DNA from 2 places in the Simiduia sp. 21SJ11W-1 genome. Region 2 is predicted to be linked to the other one. Evidence: predicted binding sites of a transcription regulator. Region 2 holds the regulator's gene; the other holds the start of a gene.
The links. The regulator FliA, encoded in region 2, starts transcription of late flagellar genes. The targets are predictions, from matches to a motif close to TAAAGTTATNNNNNNNNCGGCCGATANCC.
Positions count from the first base shown of each region.

Region 1: a site for FliA is predicted at 6,560-6,588, ahead of L1F30_RS13860 (DUF2971 domain-containing protein). Genes of this name have one in related genera too.

Region 1 is NZ_CP090959.1:3,175,451-3,183,803, reverse strand. It holds gene L1F30_RS13895 (fumarate hydratase) at 1-607, shown strand, start outside; gene L1F30_RS13890 (PEP-CTERM sorting domain-containing protein) at 663-1,286, opposite strand; gene L1F30_RS13885 (DUF3192 domain-containing protein) at 1,853-2,227, shown strand; gene L1F30_RS13880 (hypothetical protein) at 2,438-2,809, shown strand; gene L1F30_RS13875 (cupin domain-containing protein) at 2,872-3,345, shown strand; gene can (carbonate dehydratase) at 3,352-4,002, opposite strand; gene sbcB (exodeoxyribonuclease I) at 4,112-5,527, shown strand; gene L1F30_RS13860 (DUF2971 domain-containing protein) at 5,566-6,471, opposite strand; gene L1F30_RS13855 (aspartate carbamoyltransferase) at 6,596-7,603, shown strand; gene L1F30_RS13850 (EF-hand domain-containing protein) at 7,796-8,254, shown strand.
Region 2 is NZ_CP090959.1:1,849,892-1,858,244, forward strand. It holds gene L1F30_RS08170 (SMP-30/gluconolactonase/LRE family protein) at 1-849, shown strand, start outside; gene flhA (flagellar biosynthesis protein FlhA) at 922-3,114, shown strand; gene flhF (flagellar biosynthesis protein FlhF) at 3,141-4,655, shown strand; gene L1F30_RS08185 (MinD/ParA family protein) at 4,685-5,509, shown strand; gene L1F30_RS08190 (RNA polymerase sigma factor FliA) at 5,512-6,261, shown strand; gene cheY (chemotaxis response regulator CheY) at 6,368-6,751, shown strand; gene L1F30_RS08200 (protein phosphatase CheZ) at 6,775-7,551, shown strand; gene L1F30_RS08205 (chemotaxis protein CheA) at 7,584-8,353, shown strand, end outside.

The sequences.
Region 1 (8,353 bases), 1.3 Mb from region 2:
AATTGCCTGGGAAGTGGGCGACAGCGTACGCCGGGTAAACCTGGATACCGTCACCAAAGAAGATGTGCTCCAGTGGGCGCCGGGTGAAACCATTTTGTTATCTGGCAAAATGCTTACCGGCCGCGATGCCGCCCACAAAAAAATGGTAGATTTAATTGCCAAAGGCGAGCCGCTCCCGGTAGACCTGAAAGGCCGCTTCATCTACTACGTGGGCCCGGTAGACCCGGTGGGCGATGAAGTGGTTGGCCCGGCAGGCCCCACCACTGCCACCCGCATGGATAAATTCACCCGCACCATGCTCGAGCAAACAGGTTTGCTGGGCATGATTGGTAAAGCCGAGCGGGGGCCTGCGGCCATTGAGGCCATACGCGATAACAAAGCCGTCTACCTAATGGCTGTAGGTGGTTCTGCCTACCTCGTATCGAAAGCCATTAAGTCGTCCAAAGTGCTGGGCTTCCCGGAACTTGGCATGGAGGCCATTTACGAGTTTGAAGTAGAAGACATGCCAGTTACCGTCGCGGTAGATACCAACGGCGAATCGGTGCACCTCACCGGCCCGAAAATCTGGCAGGCAAAAATTGAAGAAGGTGTGGTGGAAGTCAAATAATCTCTCACCCATAAAAAAAGCCCGGCAATGCCGGGCTTTTTTTATGGGTGCTGCATTACGCCTTTTTTGCCTGGCGGCGGGCAAAGCCCAAACCGATCAAGCCCAGGCCCAGAATGGCCAGTGAGCCGGGTTCTGGCACGCTGGTGGGAATGTCAATGAATACCATTGAACCGTAACCGCTCTTATCAGACGCTACATAAGTGCCCGTGCGCGCCATGCCGTTCGAGAAAATGGCGGTGGCAGTTGCACCGATAAATTGCGCACCGGTCAGGCCAAAGCCATCTGGGTTGCTGAAGAAATCGGTATCTACGCCAAAGCTGAACATTTCGCCGGCATCAAAGTGATCAAAGGTCACGGTGAGCGTGCTGGTGCCATCGAGTGCCGCGTTGGTGGGGAAGTGGTGACCCACTGCGTCGCCAGAGCCCAAGGTAAGCGGGCTTGAGCTTACACCTGGTGAACTATTGGTTGAGTCAAAAAACGCGGCGATGGGGGTTAGATCCCACGTGAGCGACACAATTTTCTCACCGGCATCCGAGGCATTGAAAAACTGGAATGCATCGTTGCTGCCGAAGGTGGTGCCATCAATAATTTGGCCCATAGCGATGGGGGTGGCGTTAGCCTGTGTGCTTAAGCCAACTGCTGCAGCCATTAACAGGCCCAGGGTTCCTTTTTTAAACATGTTCGTCATCCTTTAGTAGAAAATTAACAAGCACTCGCGTTAAAGCAAGAAGCGCACCAGTTTCCAATGCGGCGCCACAGGCTGAGGATTAGGCGAATTTTGCCCGTGCTTTGCGTTGAGTTTTTGTTAGTTGTCAGAAATGCCGACACAGGGGCGCGTGCAATTGGCGCGCTTTGCTTGATGCCTGCGGCCAAGGTTTCGCAATAGCACGCAGGTGTGGGCAGAATGCAGCATTAATTGCTTGTGCGGGGCTTGAATCAATCATATACCCTTGTAAATCAGTCTTTTTTTGTCAGGTGGTACGTTTGTGCCGCGGCATTTCCGGCGTAGAAATTGCGCGGCGCCTTGTAAACTCATCCAACACCCTCATTGGCATGGTTGCAGCTCAGTGATTAGGTTAGAAAAGTAGCATGCGATGGAATAGCTGCGATTTAAGTTAAGCCGAAAGTGCTGCGTTAAACGGATGGAGATTCGCGTTGAGCCGGCTGTGGTAAAGGTATTTGCCGCAGTACTATGGCTGCCAACTTACAGTGTGAATTGGGGAACTACATAAAATGCACAACTACATGAAATTTAAGCGCTACGTAACGCGGATGTTGGCCATGGTGATGGTGCTGGGTTTGAGCGCCTGTGTCATTAACGTGGGTAAAGACGGTGAATACCACAGCGATTGGGGTAAGCGCGAAGTTAAAAATCGCGATATTATTTCAAGCCTGGTGGTTGATACCCAAGAGGCGCTGGTGCGCGAACAATTGGGTAAGCCGGATTTCAGCGAAGGCTATAGCCGTGCTGATGGCCAGTATCGCGTGTTGTTTTATCGCACGCAGCGCCAACAAGAAGACGGCATTACCACCAAAGACGAGTGCACACCTCTGGTGTTTAAAAACGGCGTGCTGGTTGGTTGGGGTGAACCTTCATACAACGAAATTGTGAAACCCTGAGTATTTATACCCGCGCAATGCGTTAAGTTTTCAGTGTGAAACCGAACGGCCCACGCCCTGGCGTGGGCCGTTTTTATTTCAGGCGTTTGTTCAGCTGCCAGTAAGCTTCGCCCTGCTAGGCTGTTTGAGATTGTGACGCAGGTCGTGCGTTCGAGTGCAACGCTATTGCCAGGCCTGTGAAAATAACTCAGTGTCTAAACGGGAGGCCGTATGGGGGCAGCAACAAGAAATTTATTCATAGATAAGCCCGTAAGTGGCCTCATTGGCGGGCTGTTTTTTGGGCTTTGTGTGTTGGCTGAGCCTGCCCTTGCAGGAAGAGCCGGTTGGTCGCAGGCGGCACTTGTACATTCGCTAGAGCCCACCGCTCAGCGTCGCTATGTGCTGCGCGTGCATTTGGATGAAGCGCACAGCTGTAAATCTGGCCACAGCTATTTTCAGGATTACTCCGCCAACGGCGCAGGTTTTATATTCGACACCCTACTCATGGCCATGGCGCAGGAGTTGCCGGTGCAAGTGCACACCTCTGGCCGGTGCGAGCTCAATGGCTACGCAGAAATTACGGCCGTGCGAATTGCCCGCTAGGGGCTTGGGCATGGTAAATTGCAAAGCCTGTGTGGTGCTTACTAGACCGTGAGGAAGGGTTGATGAACATACTGGCGCTCGGTAAATCTGTGCAAGGGTTTTGGGCTGGCCGACTTTTGGCCGCACTGCTGGCGAGTGGGGCAGGTTTTTCACAGCTTGTTTACGCAGATGAGCAGGCCGCGCCCGTTACAAGGCCCACACCCATAAACCTGCATGCAATCACTCCTTCCACCCGGAATCCCCTGGAGGTGGTGCCTTTGGCCTCAGATGCCAATGCCAGCCAATTTCTGATTTTTATTGCCAATGAGGTGCGCCCGCACAAGCACTTAACCCACACTGAAACCATTTACGTATTGGCCGGGCGCGGTGAAATGCGGGTGGGTGATCAGCGCTTTGTAATTTCAGCTGGTGATTTTGTGCAGGTGCCGGTGGCTGCGGTGCATGGCGTGAAGGTGTTATCTGCAGAGCCACTGAAGGTGCTTTCGGTGCAGGCGCCAGAGTTTACTGGCGCCGACCGGGTGTGGGTAGAAGATTAGCCCAAACTACTTAACAGGTTGGCCGATTTTAAACACGCGGTACTGCTCGGGAATTTGCTCAATACCGGTAATCGGGTCTATCAGGTTTTTCAGCAGGCCATCGCCCACGCCGTAAATCCAGCCGTGCACCGAAAGCGCCTGGCCGCGGGCCCAGGCGTTTTGTACAACGTTGGTGCGGCTTACCTGCTGAACTTGCTGCATGACGTTTAATTCGCACAGGCGATCGACCCGCGCTTGCTGGGTGGGCAGCGTATCAATTTCCTCGCGGTTGGCGTAGTAGATGTCGCGGATGTTGCGAATCCACAGGTCTATCACTCCCAGCTGCTGATTTTGCAAGGACGCCGCCACGCCGCCACAGCCGTAGTGTCCTACCACCATGATATGGTCTACCTTCAGCACTTCTACGGCGTATTGAATGACAGACAGGCAGTTGAGATCGGTGTGCAGCACCACGTTGGCCACATTGCGGTGTACAAACAATTCACCGGGCATCATGCCCACAATCTGGTTGGCGGGCACGCGGCTGTCCGAGCAGCCAATCCACAAGTAATCCGGGTCTTGCTGGTTGGAAAGCTTGGCAAAAAAATCCGGGTCTTCGGCCTTTATCGCTTCGGCCCAACGGTTATTTTTTTCGAATAAAGCGTCTAATTTAGTCATTTTTTTAAGTTGGTTTGGCGAAATTTGGCGAAGTATATATCAACTTAATTGCGCTATCATAGCCTTCCTTGGCACAGTGCCCGCTCGGTAAAACATAAGGAATTTGCGCATGAACAGCCTGTATTGGCACGACTATGAAACCTGGGGCGCAAACCCCGCCGCCGATCGCCCGGCACAATTTGCCGGCGTGCGCACCGATGAGGCGTTAAATATTATGGGTGAGCCGCTCATGATTTACGCGCGCCCCACCGAAGATCTGCTGCCAAGCCCCGAGGCCTGTTTAATTACCGGCATTACGCCCCAGCACGCGGCGCAAGAGGGCGTAAGCGAGCCCGAATTTATTGCCCGCATCCACCAGGAATTCAGCGTGCCCGGCACCTGTGGCGTGGGCTATAACAGCTTGCGTTTTGATGACGAGGTAACGCGCTATACCTTGTTTCGCAATTTTTACGATCCCTACGAGCGGGAGTGGAAAAACGGTAATTCCCGCTGGGATTTAATCGACGTGGTGCGCATGATGTACGCGCTGCGCCCCGAGGGCATGGTGTGGCCAAAACACCCAGATGGTTCGCCCAGTTTCAAGCTGGAAGATTTATCGGCTGCGAACGGGTTGAATCATGAAAGCGCGCACGATGCCCTGTCTGACGTATACGCCACCATCGCGCTGGCAAAGCGCATTCGCGAGCTGCAGCCCAAACTTTATGATTACGCCTACAGCCTGCGGCACAAGCAGGCGGTGCAGGCGCAGTTTGACTGGATTAACAAAAAGCCGTTGCTGCATACCTCATCACGCTTTCCCGCAGCGCAGGGCTGCACGGCCTTGATCATGCCCCTGGCACCCCACCCGGTGAATAAAAATGCGGTGATTGTGTACAACCTTGCGGTAGACCCTGCACCCTTGTTATCGCTGTCTGCCGAAGAAATCGCCGCGCGGGTGTTTGTGAGCGAGGCCGATCTGCCGGCCGGTGCGAGCCGCATTCCGTTGAAACTTGTACACGCCAATAAAAGCCCCATGCTCGCGCCGCTTTCGATGTTAACTGCGCCCGTGGCTGAGCGGCTGCACATAAACCGCGGCGATTGCGAGCGCCATTGGGCGCAGTTAAAAAGTGCAGAGCTGAATGAAAAGCTACGCCAGGTGTTTTCCGGGCGGGAATTTCCGCCGAGTGCAGATCCCGAGCAGCAACTCTACGGCGGCTTCATTCCCAATGAAGATCGCGCGCTCATGACGCGCGTGCGTGAAGCGGCGCCAGAGCAGCTGGCGGCCATCGAATTTAAAGATGCGCGCTTAAATGCCATTTTGCGGCGCTACCGCGCGCGCCACTTTCCCGAGACCTTAACCCCCGATGAGCAGCTGTGGTGGCAAGAGCAGGTGTACGAGCGGCTAACCAATCCGGAGGCGGGTGCCTCTGTGGTGCTGGATGATTTTATTGAAACGCTTGAGCGCCTGCGCGCAAGGCCTGAACTCAGCGAGCGCGACCAAGCCATTGTGGATAGTCTGGAAGCCTATGGTGCCGGGCTGATGTAAATGGTGACGGGCCGGTGTAAACAGCCGGCCCGTTTGCGCTACCTGGTGATGCGATTGAATTCTATGTCGTATTTGCCAGGTGTAGACTTGGCCTGGAATACTTTTGCCTGGCTGTATTTTTCTTGCACCAGGGCGTAGATGTCGCGCATTACTTTCGGATCGGTGAGGGCGCCAAAGTAAACGGCGGTGATATCGCTGCGCTCAAATTTCACATCGTCAAACCAGCTTTGCTCGGGCTTGGCCTCCGGGCCTATTTCATCTTTCACCTGGCGGAAACAGCGCCACTCGTTTTCATGGGCAAAGTTTACGGCTTTGTTGGTGAACTTTTCGAAAAAGTGATCTTGCGCTTTAAAATCCTGGTTGGTGAGTACCACCGCCAGTTGCTCTTGCATGGTGGTGATTTCCGGGCGCTGGGGGCGGTAGGTAACCTGCCGGGGCTTGGTGAGCGAGGTGAACTCGCCGCACTGCATGCGAATGGCAACGCCGCGGTGGTGATCGCCGTAGTGGGTCCAGGCGGCCAGGTTGTCGGGCTTTGCGGTAAAGCTGCACACGCGCAGGGTGCGGCAGAATTTCCGCCAGTCGGCCATGAGGGTGTCGAGCGCTTGCAGGCGGTTATCCACCATTTGCGAGAGCAGCTCACGCAGCACATCCAGCGCTTCATCGGGGGACTGAAAGCGCTCTTCATCGCGCCAGCGGCGAATCACAACCGCCAGCGGCGCGCTCCCGCGGGGTTCGTCTTTGGCAAAGATCATTGCAGTTGCCGCCTGGATGGCGGCATTTAAAATGGATTGCGGGTCGAAATTCAGGGCCGTTAAATGATTCAGCTCGAAGGGGTCGCCGTATAAATTGGGCGCGCTCCAGCGCAAGCTCTGGCTCTCCAATATTTTTGTGGCGGTGGCTACTGAGCAATATTTAACCAGGGTTTCGGGGCTGTGGTTTACCACGCAAGTTCCTCTTCGGCTGGAGTATTGTTTCTTTGGTTCGCTGCGCCCGGCGCACTATAAGCGTAGCGCTTACAGGGCCTGACCGCTAAAATATCGGCGTCTGTTTCCCTGTCTTGAGGTTCGCGTGGATTTTACCGGCTCCCATATTCTCTCTATTGACCAGTTTGAACGCCCCGACATCGAGCGGATCTTCCGCGTGGCCGATGCCATGGAGCCCTACGCCAGCCGCCGGCGGGTAACCCGGGTGCTGGAAGGCGCGATTTTGGGCAATATGTTTTTCGAGCCCAGTACCCGCACGCGGGTGAGCTTCGGCTGCGCCTTTAACCTGCTGGGCGGTGAGGTGCGCGAAACCACGGGCTTTGAAAGCTCGGCCATTGCCAAGGGCGAGTCGCTTTACGATACCGCGCGCGTGCTCTCGGGCTACAGCGATGTAATTTGCATGCGCCACCCGCAAAATGGCTCGGTGGCAGAGTTTGCCGAGGCCAGCCGGGTGCCGGTAATCAACGGTGGCGATGGCTCTAACGAGCACCCGAGCCAGGCGCTGCTGGATTTGTACACCATTCGCAAGGAGATGGCGGCCAAGGGCAAGGGCTTAAACGGCCTGCGCATCGCCATGATCGGCGATTTGAAGCATGGCCGCACGGTGCACTCGCTGTGCCGGCTGCTGGCACTTTATGATCAATTGCATGTCACCCTGGTGTCGCCTGCGGAGCTTGCCATGCCCGAGTATCTGGTAGAGCTGATGCGCAAGGCCGGCCACCAGGTGGTGGTTACCGATGAGCTCACAGCCAGTATCAGCAAGGTGGATATTGCCTATTCCACCCGTATTCAGGAGGAGCGCTTTGCCTCCAAGCAAGAGGCCGACCTCTACCGTGGCCGCTTTCGCCTGAATCAGCAGATCTACACCCAGTTCTGCGAGCCCAATACCGTCATCATGCACCCGCTGCCCAGGGATTCCCGCGCAGAGGCCAACGAGCTGGATAACGACCTCAACAGCAACCCGAATCTTGCGATTTTCCGCCAAACAGACAACGGTGTGCTGGTGCGCATGGCGCTGTTTGCCCTGGTGCTGGATGTGGTGGAGCTGGTAGACAAGCACGCCCAGGAGGTACGCTGGTACTCCAACCGGTGAGGGAAAGTGCAAGAAACTGAACCATTTGTTATTGGTACTTTAGTTCATATTTCGAATTTATCTATACCAAGGGCTGTTATGTGACCGGTTATTCGTTAATGTGACTGGCTTATTGATTAAATTGAGCTTCGGATTGGCTCAACGCCAACAGCGACGGATCGCCCGACAATAAACATTAATACGGCGGTTGTTATGAAGCAGTTTCTCTTATGTTTGATGTGCCTTGGGTGTGTTGCCGGCGTGCAGGCACAGTCTGGCAATACTGAAAACTCCAGTTGGCTATTGGCCAAGTACGATCTCAACGGTGATACCCGTATCTCGCAAGAGGAGATCAGCGCGAAAAAGCTCGATATCTTCCGCCTGATGGATCTCAATACCTCGGGCGGTGTGAGCTTTGATGAGTACGAGCAGATAGATGCCGCGCGCCGCACCTTGTTGCTGAAAGCCCGCTTTAACAAGCTCGATCAAGATAAAAACGGCGAAGTCACCGAGGCCGAATACAGCACCTTTTTGGGCCAGTTCTCAAGCATCGACGCCAATGGCGACGGCATGCTCGACCCCCGTGAAATAGCACCCGATCAACCCGTGGATGCCGGTTACGACACTCACTGTTTTTACTGGCTGTGCCTGCGCTTGGAAGCTGACGAATAAAGCCCTCGTGGGTGTGTAAGCACCCAATATTGCTCGCGCCAACACACCCTTGGCTTGCGCCAAAGCACGTGTAAACAGGCGTAGCTTGCACCTCACCCT
Region 2 (8,353 bases):
TTTACGGCTTTAATCAATACCCAAGGCCGGCCATTGGGCCTTGCCCTGGATGCGCAAGATCGCCTGATCATTGCCGATGCCTATCGCGGTTTGTATCGCTACAGCGACGCCGCAGGTTTTGAGGCCTTGGTTTCCAGAGTAGACGGCCAAGCGCTGGGCTATGTTAACGATGTGGCTGTGTCCCCTACGGGGGTGATTTATTTCACCGATTCCTCGCAAAAATTTCCGGCCCGCGCCAACGGCGGAACATACCCGGCAAGCCTGCTCGACATCATGGAGCACGGTGGCCATGGGCGGGTATTTCGTTATGATCCTGAATCAAAGCAAACTTCGTTAGTGGCAGCCGGCCTACACTTTGCCAATGGCATTGCCATTGCGCCTAAGGCCAAAAGCGCAGTTATAACCAGTGAAACCCCTGGCCCTAAGGACGTGGACACGCTGCTGGTGGTTGAAACTGCAAGCTACCGTATTTGGCGCTTTCGCGTGGCCGGGGGTGAGCTTGTCGAGCGCACACTGGTTGCAGACAATTTACCCGGCTTCCCCGATAACATTGCCGCAACGCCTGCGGGCGATTTCTGGTTTGGCCTGGTGTCACCGCGCAGTGAACTGCTGGATAAACTCTCAGGGCAGGTATTTATGCGCAAACTGGTACAGCGTCTGCCAGCGGCCATCAGGCCCAAGGCCCAACACTACGGCATGGTGGTTAAAATGGATGTCAACGGCCGGGTACTCGAGCAATTGCAAGATCCCAGTGGGCGGTTTTTCACCACAACCGGGGCTGCAGAAACGGAAAATTTCCTGTTTGTGAGCAGGCTGCATGGCAAAACACTGGCGCGGTTAAATAAATAATCCACCCATAGCGGTTTAGGTACGCTTTTTGCGATAACCCCTCTATTACGAGGGGAGTGTCAAAAAAGCGTTATGGCCTTACCGGGATTCAGCAGCCTAGCGAGCTTAGATCGCCAGCAAATCGTCAGTAATATGTCGCACATGGGGCGGGGGAATCTTGGCATTCCTTTGCTGCTGCTCATGTTGCTCGGCATGATGACCTTACCCATTCCGGCGTTCCTGCTGGATGTGTTTTTCTCTTTTAATATTGCGCTCTCCATCGTAGTGCTGCTGGTGGGCGTGTATGCCTTGCGGCCACTGGATTTTGCGGTTTTCCCCACCATTTTATTGCTGGCCACCTTGCTGCGCCTGGCACTTAATGTCGCCTCTACCCGGGTAGTTTTACTGCATGGCCATGAGGGGGGGGATGCCGCAGGCAAGGTGATCCAGGCCTTCGGTGAAGTGGTGATTGGCGGTAACTACGCTGTGGGTCTGGTGGTGTTTCTGATCTTGATGATCATCAACTTCGTGGTGGTTACCAAGGGTGCCGGGCGCATCTCGGAAGTCAGTGCAAGGTTCACCCTCGATGCCATGCCGGGCAAACAAATGGCCATCGATGCCGATTTGAATGCAGGCCTAATCAATCAGGAAGAGGCCAAGCTGCGCCGCACCGAAGTGGCCAGTGAGGCAGATTTCTACGGCGCTATGGACGGTGCCAGTAAATTTGTGCGTGGCGATGCCGTGGCGGGCATTCTCATTTTGTTAATTAACGTCATTGGCGGCTTGATTGTGGGCATGGCGCAACACAATCTCGAATTTCAAGATGCCATGCAAAAATACATTTTGCTCACCATTGGTGATGGCCTGGTGGCGCAAATTCCATCGCTGTTGTTGTCAACCTCCGCCGCGATTCTGGTTACCCGGGTGAATACATCCGAAGACATGAGCCAACAGATCAGGCGCCAGATGTTTGACTCGCCCAAGGCACTGGCGGTGTCTGCCGGGGTGCTGTTTATCATGGGCGTAATTCCCGGTATGCCCCATGTGGCCTTTTTGGGCCTTGCCACGGTTGCCGGTGGCCTTGCCTGGTATATCCATAAACTGCGCTCACAGGGCGAGCTGGTTTCAGAGGCCGAGGGCGATACGCCAAAAGTCAAAGCTCCTAAAGACGCAAAACCCGGCCAGCCGGGCACTGAAGCCCAGGCAGCGCTCGAGCACCAGCGCGCGCCAGAGCCCGTAGAGGTGAGCTGGGATGACGTAAAGCCCGTGGATGTCATCGGCCTGGAAGTGGGCTACCGGTTAATCCCCATGGTTGATAAAACCCAGGGTGGTGAATTGCTTGGGCGCATTCGTGGGGTGCGTAAAAAAATGTCGCAAGAAGTGGGCTTTTTGGTGCCAACGGTACACATTCGCGACAACCTGGATCTGCTCCCCAATCAGTATCGCGTCACCCTGATGGGCGTTGCCGTGGCCGAAGAAGAAGTGCACCCGGATCGCGACCTCGCCATTAACCCGGGCCAGGTGTTTGGCGACATAGAGGGCATTGCCGCAAAAGATCCGGCCTTCGGCTTGCCCTCGGTTTGGATCAAAAAAACCGAGCGCGACCATGCGCAAACGCTCGGCTACACAGTGGTAGATGCCTCAACGGTGGTGGCCACCCATTTGAACCAGATTCTCAGCCAGCATGTGAGCGAATTGCTGGGCCTTGAAGATGTGCAGCAGCTGGTAGACATGCTGGGCAAAACCTCACCCAAGCTTGCCGAACATTTGGTGCCGGAAAGTGTGAGCTTAAAAACCCTGCTCAAAGTGCTGCAGCTGCTGTTGCAAGAGAATGTGTCTATTAAAGACATGCGCAGCATTGCCGAGGCAATCGCCGCTAACAGCGACAAGAGTCAAGATCCCGTCATGTTGATGACTGCGGTGCGCCAGGCCATTGCGCGGCAAATTGTGCAGGGGCTGGTGGGTAACGACACAGACATCCCCGTTTTCACCCTAGACCCAAGCTTGGAACAAATATTGCTGAAGACCTATCAGCAGAGTCAGAAAAGTGGCGATGGTGGCCCGGTAATAGAACCGGGCCTGGCCGAAAAGCTGCGCGAATCGGTGCAGCAGGTGGCCCATCAACAAGAGGGCTCAGGCGCGCCGGCGATATTGCTGGTGTCTGGCCAGATCCGCTACCAACTGGCTCGCTTCGTGCGCGCGTTTGTGCCCGATATGGTGGTGCTCGCCTACAACGAGATACCCGCCAATAAACAGATCACCATTGTAGGCAGCGTGGGCGCTTAGCCACTGCCTAACCTCAGGAGATACACATGGCCATCAAAAAGATTGTGGCAGCGAATATGCGCAGAGCGTTGGATATCGCCCGCGAACAATTGGGGCCGGATGCCATTATTTTATCTACCCGCAGGCACCCAGACGGCATAGAGCTGATGGCCACGGTAGAGGCCGAGGGCCGAGTGCCCGATGATCAGCAGGCATTTGCCGCGCAAAAAGCCGAGGCTGAAGCAGCGTTCCCCTTAAACAGCGATAACGCGTGGCAGCACCAAGATGCCGTATCTGATGCGCTGGCGCACAGCGCGCAAACCACTCAGCACGCGGCGCTGCCACAATCAAACCCGCGCCCGAAAGATATCAGCCAAAAGCTTTTTGGTGGTAAAACCGGCCCGGAGCTTGCAGCTGAAATCGAAGCTGCACGCCAGCGGATGCTGGCAAATCAGGCCCGCGAGGCCCCGCAGCGTGCGGGCGCCAGTAGCAATGTGGGCGCTGATGATGTGTGGGCCTCACAACTTACGCGCGAGCAGGCCCGCAAGGCCACGCCTGACAAACCGCAATACACCGCTCAGCCGAGCGCCAAGTCTGGCGTTGCGCCAAATGCCGAGCCCACGCCCGCACAAACCTTGCAGGCAAATGAAATGGCCCGCTTGCATGCGGAGCTGAGCGAAATGCGCACGCTGTTAAAACAGCAATTAGATCAATCAAATCGCGCAGGCTCCTTGTCTAATAACCCGGTAGTGCACAAGCTTGCAGGGCTGGGCTTGCCGGCCTTTCAATGTGAGCGCATAGCCGCGGCGGTAGATGGCGATCACGCGCCCGATAAGGCCTGGGCCGAGGCTTTGGCCTTGTTATCCCAAAGGTTGCCAACAGCCGGGCGCGATGTGGTGGCCAATGGTGGCGTTTATGCCTTTGTGGGCCCTACAGGCGTGGGCAAGACCACAACCCTTGCAAAATTAGCCGTGCGCCATGTATTGGCCCACGGCCCACAATCCCTTGCGCTGGTAACCACAGATAACTTCCGCCTGGCCGCCCATGAGCAAATTACCTCGCTTGGCCGTTTGCTTAAGGTGCCGGTAAAAGTGGTAGGGGAAGGCGAGTCGCTTGAACAAATACTGGTGAACCTGAGCCACAAGCGCCTGGTGCTTATTGATACCGCAGGCCTGCGCCATGGCGACCCGCGTCTGAAGCAGCAGCTTGCGCAGCTGCGCGAGGCCGGCAAGGTAAACAGCTTGCTGGTGTTGGCGGCAAACAGCCAGGCGCAAATGCTGAAAGCCAGCTGCCACGCATACGGCGCGGCCCACCCGGTTGCCACGGTGCTTACCAAATTGGATGAAACGCCGTCGCTCGGTGAAGCCATGGGCATGTTGTTGGCACATCGCTTGCCGTTGGCCTACACCACCGATGGCCAGGAAATACCGGCAGATATCCAGGTTGCCAAGGGGCATCAACTGGTGGCCAAAGCCGCCAAAAACCCGGTTCCCGTGGGTTCTTATGGCGTTGGAGTGCAAGCCGCTAAAGCCGGCCTGCAGGTTCAGGCCGAGCAACTATAATCAATGCAGGTTTTATTGTGGGAGCACGCATGGGCCACCATCCAGTTCAAGTGATCGCCGTAACCGGCGGCAAAGGCGGCGTTGGCAAAAGCAACATATCCGTCAATATGAGTATTGCACTGGCCCAGCTGGGCCGGCGCGTCATGTTGCTCGATGCCGACCTGGGCCTGGCTAACGTGGATGTGCTACTGGGCATTCGAGCCGAGAAAACCCTGGCCGATGTGCTGTCGGGTGATTGCAGCCTGCGCGATGTACTGATCAAGGGCCCGGGCGGCATTCGCATAGTGCCTGCGTCTTCTGGCGTGCAACAAATGGCGAGCTTGAGCCGTCAACAGCATGGCGCCTTAATTCGCGCTTTCAGCGATATCTCAGACCAGCTGGATGTGTTGGTAATAGATACCGCCGCCGGCATTAGCGATACCGTGGTGAGTTTTGTGCGCGCGGCCAACGAGGCGCTGGTGGTGGTGTGTGATGAACCGTCGTCGGTTACCGATGCCTACGCGCTCATTAAGCTGCTCCACAAAGATGCCGGCATGCAGCGTTTCAGGGTGGTGGCCAACATGACCCGCACATCGACGGAGGGCAAAAAGCTTGTCCATCGCTTACAGCAGGTGTGCGATAAATTTCTGGATGTGGCGCTGCAATTCGAGGGGGCTATTCCCTTCGATGAAAGCGTGCGCAAGGCCGTTCAGCACCAGCGCGCACTGGTGGAATACGCGCCGCAAGCCAAGGCCTCAAGTGCCATACGCGCCCTGGCCGAGCGGGTGGCGCAATGGCCCTTGCCGAAGGCCGCCACAGGAAACCTGGAGTTCTTTGTGGAACGCCTGCTGGAAAGCCCCGAAGTAGGTGCCTAATAATGGCCGCAGTAGAAGGATTAGCCATGTATGACCAGACCAGCCGACAATCTGGTGAGCAGATCCGCATTGAAGACTATGCGCCGCTGGTTAAACGTATTGCCTACCATTTGATGCTACGCATGCCTGCCAGTGTGCTCGTAGAAGATTTGATCCAGGCCGGCATGATCGGCCTGATAGAGGCCTCGCAGAAGTTTGACGCCTCAAAGGGCGCAAGCTTTGAAACCTATGCCGGCATTCGCATTCGCGGCGCCATCATGGATGAAACCCGCAAGGGTGACTGGGTTCCAAGATCTGTTCACAGAAATGCCCGCAAAATTACCCAGGCCATTGGCGAGCTGGAGGCCCGCCTTGGCCGTGAAGCCGGCGAAAAAGAAATAGCCGAAGCCCTGGAGATGACGCTTGAAGAATATCGCGCCATCTTGCAAGACACCACCAGTGCGCGCCTGTTCAGCTATGAAGAATCGGCCACAGACGACGATGCAGGCCCCACCAAGCCCGCCACCATTGGCCTTGAGGCCCCCACAGATGCCTTCGAGCGCGATGCATTAAAGCAATCGCTGGCGCGGGCGATAACCCAATTGCCCGAAAGGGAACAACTGGTGTTATCGCTTTATTACGACGAAGAGCTGAACCTCAAGGAGATAGGCCAGGTGCTGGGCGTGAGTGAATCGCGCGTATCACAAATACATTCGCAGGCGGCTGCTAGGCTTAAGGCCAAGCTCTCCGGCTGGACGTCGGCGGGCGAATAGATCAGCCGGCAATTAATTGACCAATTTTATGACTAAAACTGGCTAGTAGTATTCCAGCTACTAGACTGAAGATTAACGGAGTCCGGCAGTTACGACGGAGGTTGCTTTGGACAAAAACATGAAAATCCTGATTGTTGATGACTTCTCGACCATGAGACGCATCATCAAGAACCTGTTGCGCGACCTGGGGTTTAGCAATACACAGGAAGCCGACGATGGAGCAACAGCGCTGCCGATGCTTAAGGCCGGCGACTTCGATTTCCTGGTAACAGACTGGAACATGCCGGGCATGACCGGCATAGAACTGCTAAAGCAAGTGCGGGCCGATGAAAAGCTGGCATCGCTACCTGTACTGATGGTTACCGCTGAGGCCAAGCGCGACCAAATCATCGAAGCGGCCCAGGCGGGTGTCAGTGGCTATGTGGTTAAACCCTTCACTGCACAGGTACTCAAAGAGAAGATCGACAAGATTTTTGAGCGTGTGGGATAACACAGACAGTATCAAGGGTGCCCATGGAAAGCCAAGTGGACCAGAAGGCCAATCAGGAATTTGTGGCTGAGTTACGCGATTGTGCAAAAGTGCTCATCGAAAAGCTTGAGGGCGATAAGTTCGACGAGGCCTCCCAGCTCATCGAGCAAATTATCGCAAGCCGCGACCGTCACCTGTTCAATAATGTAGGCAAGCTTACCCGCGGCCTGCATACGGCAATCAGAAGTTTCAATATCGATTCGCCCATTTCACAGGATGAAAGCCTCACAGATGCGAGCGATCGCCTCAATTATGTGCTGCGTCTTACCCAGGATGCGGCCAATAAAACCATGGATAAGGTAGAGGCCTCGGCCCCGATAGCCATGGATCTAGGCAACGAAGCCCGCGCCTTAAAGGCGCAGTGGCAGGCGCTGATTCGACGCGAACTGAGTGCAGACGACTTCAGGGATTTATACCACCGCATTGAAACCTTTCTGGATCAAATGGAAACCGGGGCCGGTGCGTTGAACGCCAATTTGCAAGACATCATTCTTGAACAGGGCTATCAGGATCTCACAGGCCAGGTACTCAAAAAGGTGATGGACCTCGTTGCCGAGGTAGAAGGCAGCCTGGTGGATTTAATGCGCATTGCCGCGCAAGTAGAAGAAATTACAGGAATTCAAAAGCCCGTCGATAACATAGATGCCAAAGAGCCGAAAGGTTCCGTAGGCGAAGGTCCACAAATTCATGCCGACAAGCGCGAAGATGTGGTTTCAGGCCAAGACGACGTGGACGATTTGTTGTCCAGTCTCGGCTTTTGATGAGTTACGGCTGCCAGTTTAAGGAGCGCTGAATGGGTTTTGGCGATGACGAAGATATCTTGCAAGACTTCCTGGTGGAAGCAGGGGAGATATTGGAAAAATTGTCGGAACAGCTCGTTGAGCTGGAGCGTCAGCCAGATGATAAAGATCTGCTAAACGCTATATTCCGTGGATTCCATACCGTAAAAGGCGGTGCGGGCTTCCTGCAGCTTGGCGCCATGGTAGATTGCTGCCACGTCACCGAAAACCTGTTCGACATACTGCGCACCGGTAAACGCGCGGTTACCCCAGAGTTAATGGACGTCGTGTTACAGGCGCTCGATGCCGTAAATCTGCAGTTTGATCAAGTACAGCAGCGCGAATCCCCAACGCCTGCCAGCGCCGATTTGATTCATCAGCTAGAGCGGCTGGTAAACCTTGAAGATTTAAACGATCCGGCACCAGAGCCAGCAGCCCCCGCGCCGCAAGCGCAGGCCCCGGAGCCAAGCGCTGAAACCACCAAGGGCGCGCCCGGTGAAGACATTACCGATGCCGAATTCAATGAGTTGCTCGATGCAATCGACCCGCCCGGCACGGCTGCCGCTGCAGCGCCGCAGGCAGCCCCGGCTGTCGGTGGTGGCGACGATATAACCGACGATGAATTTGAAGCGCTGCTCGATGAGTTGCACGGGCAGGGCAAAGGCCCGAGCGTGAAGGCTGCGCCCGCGCCTGCACCCACACAGGCCTCTGCCTCGGGTGATGAAATAACCGAAGATGAATTTGATGCATTGCTGGACCAGCTGCACGGTAAGGGAAAAGGGCC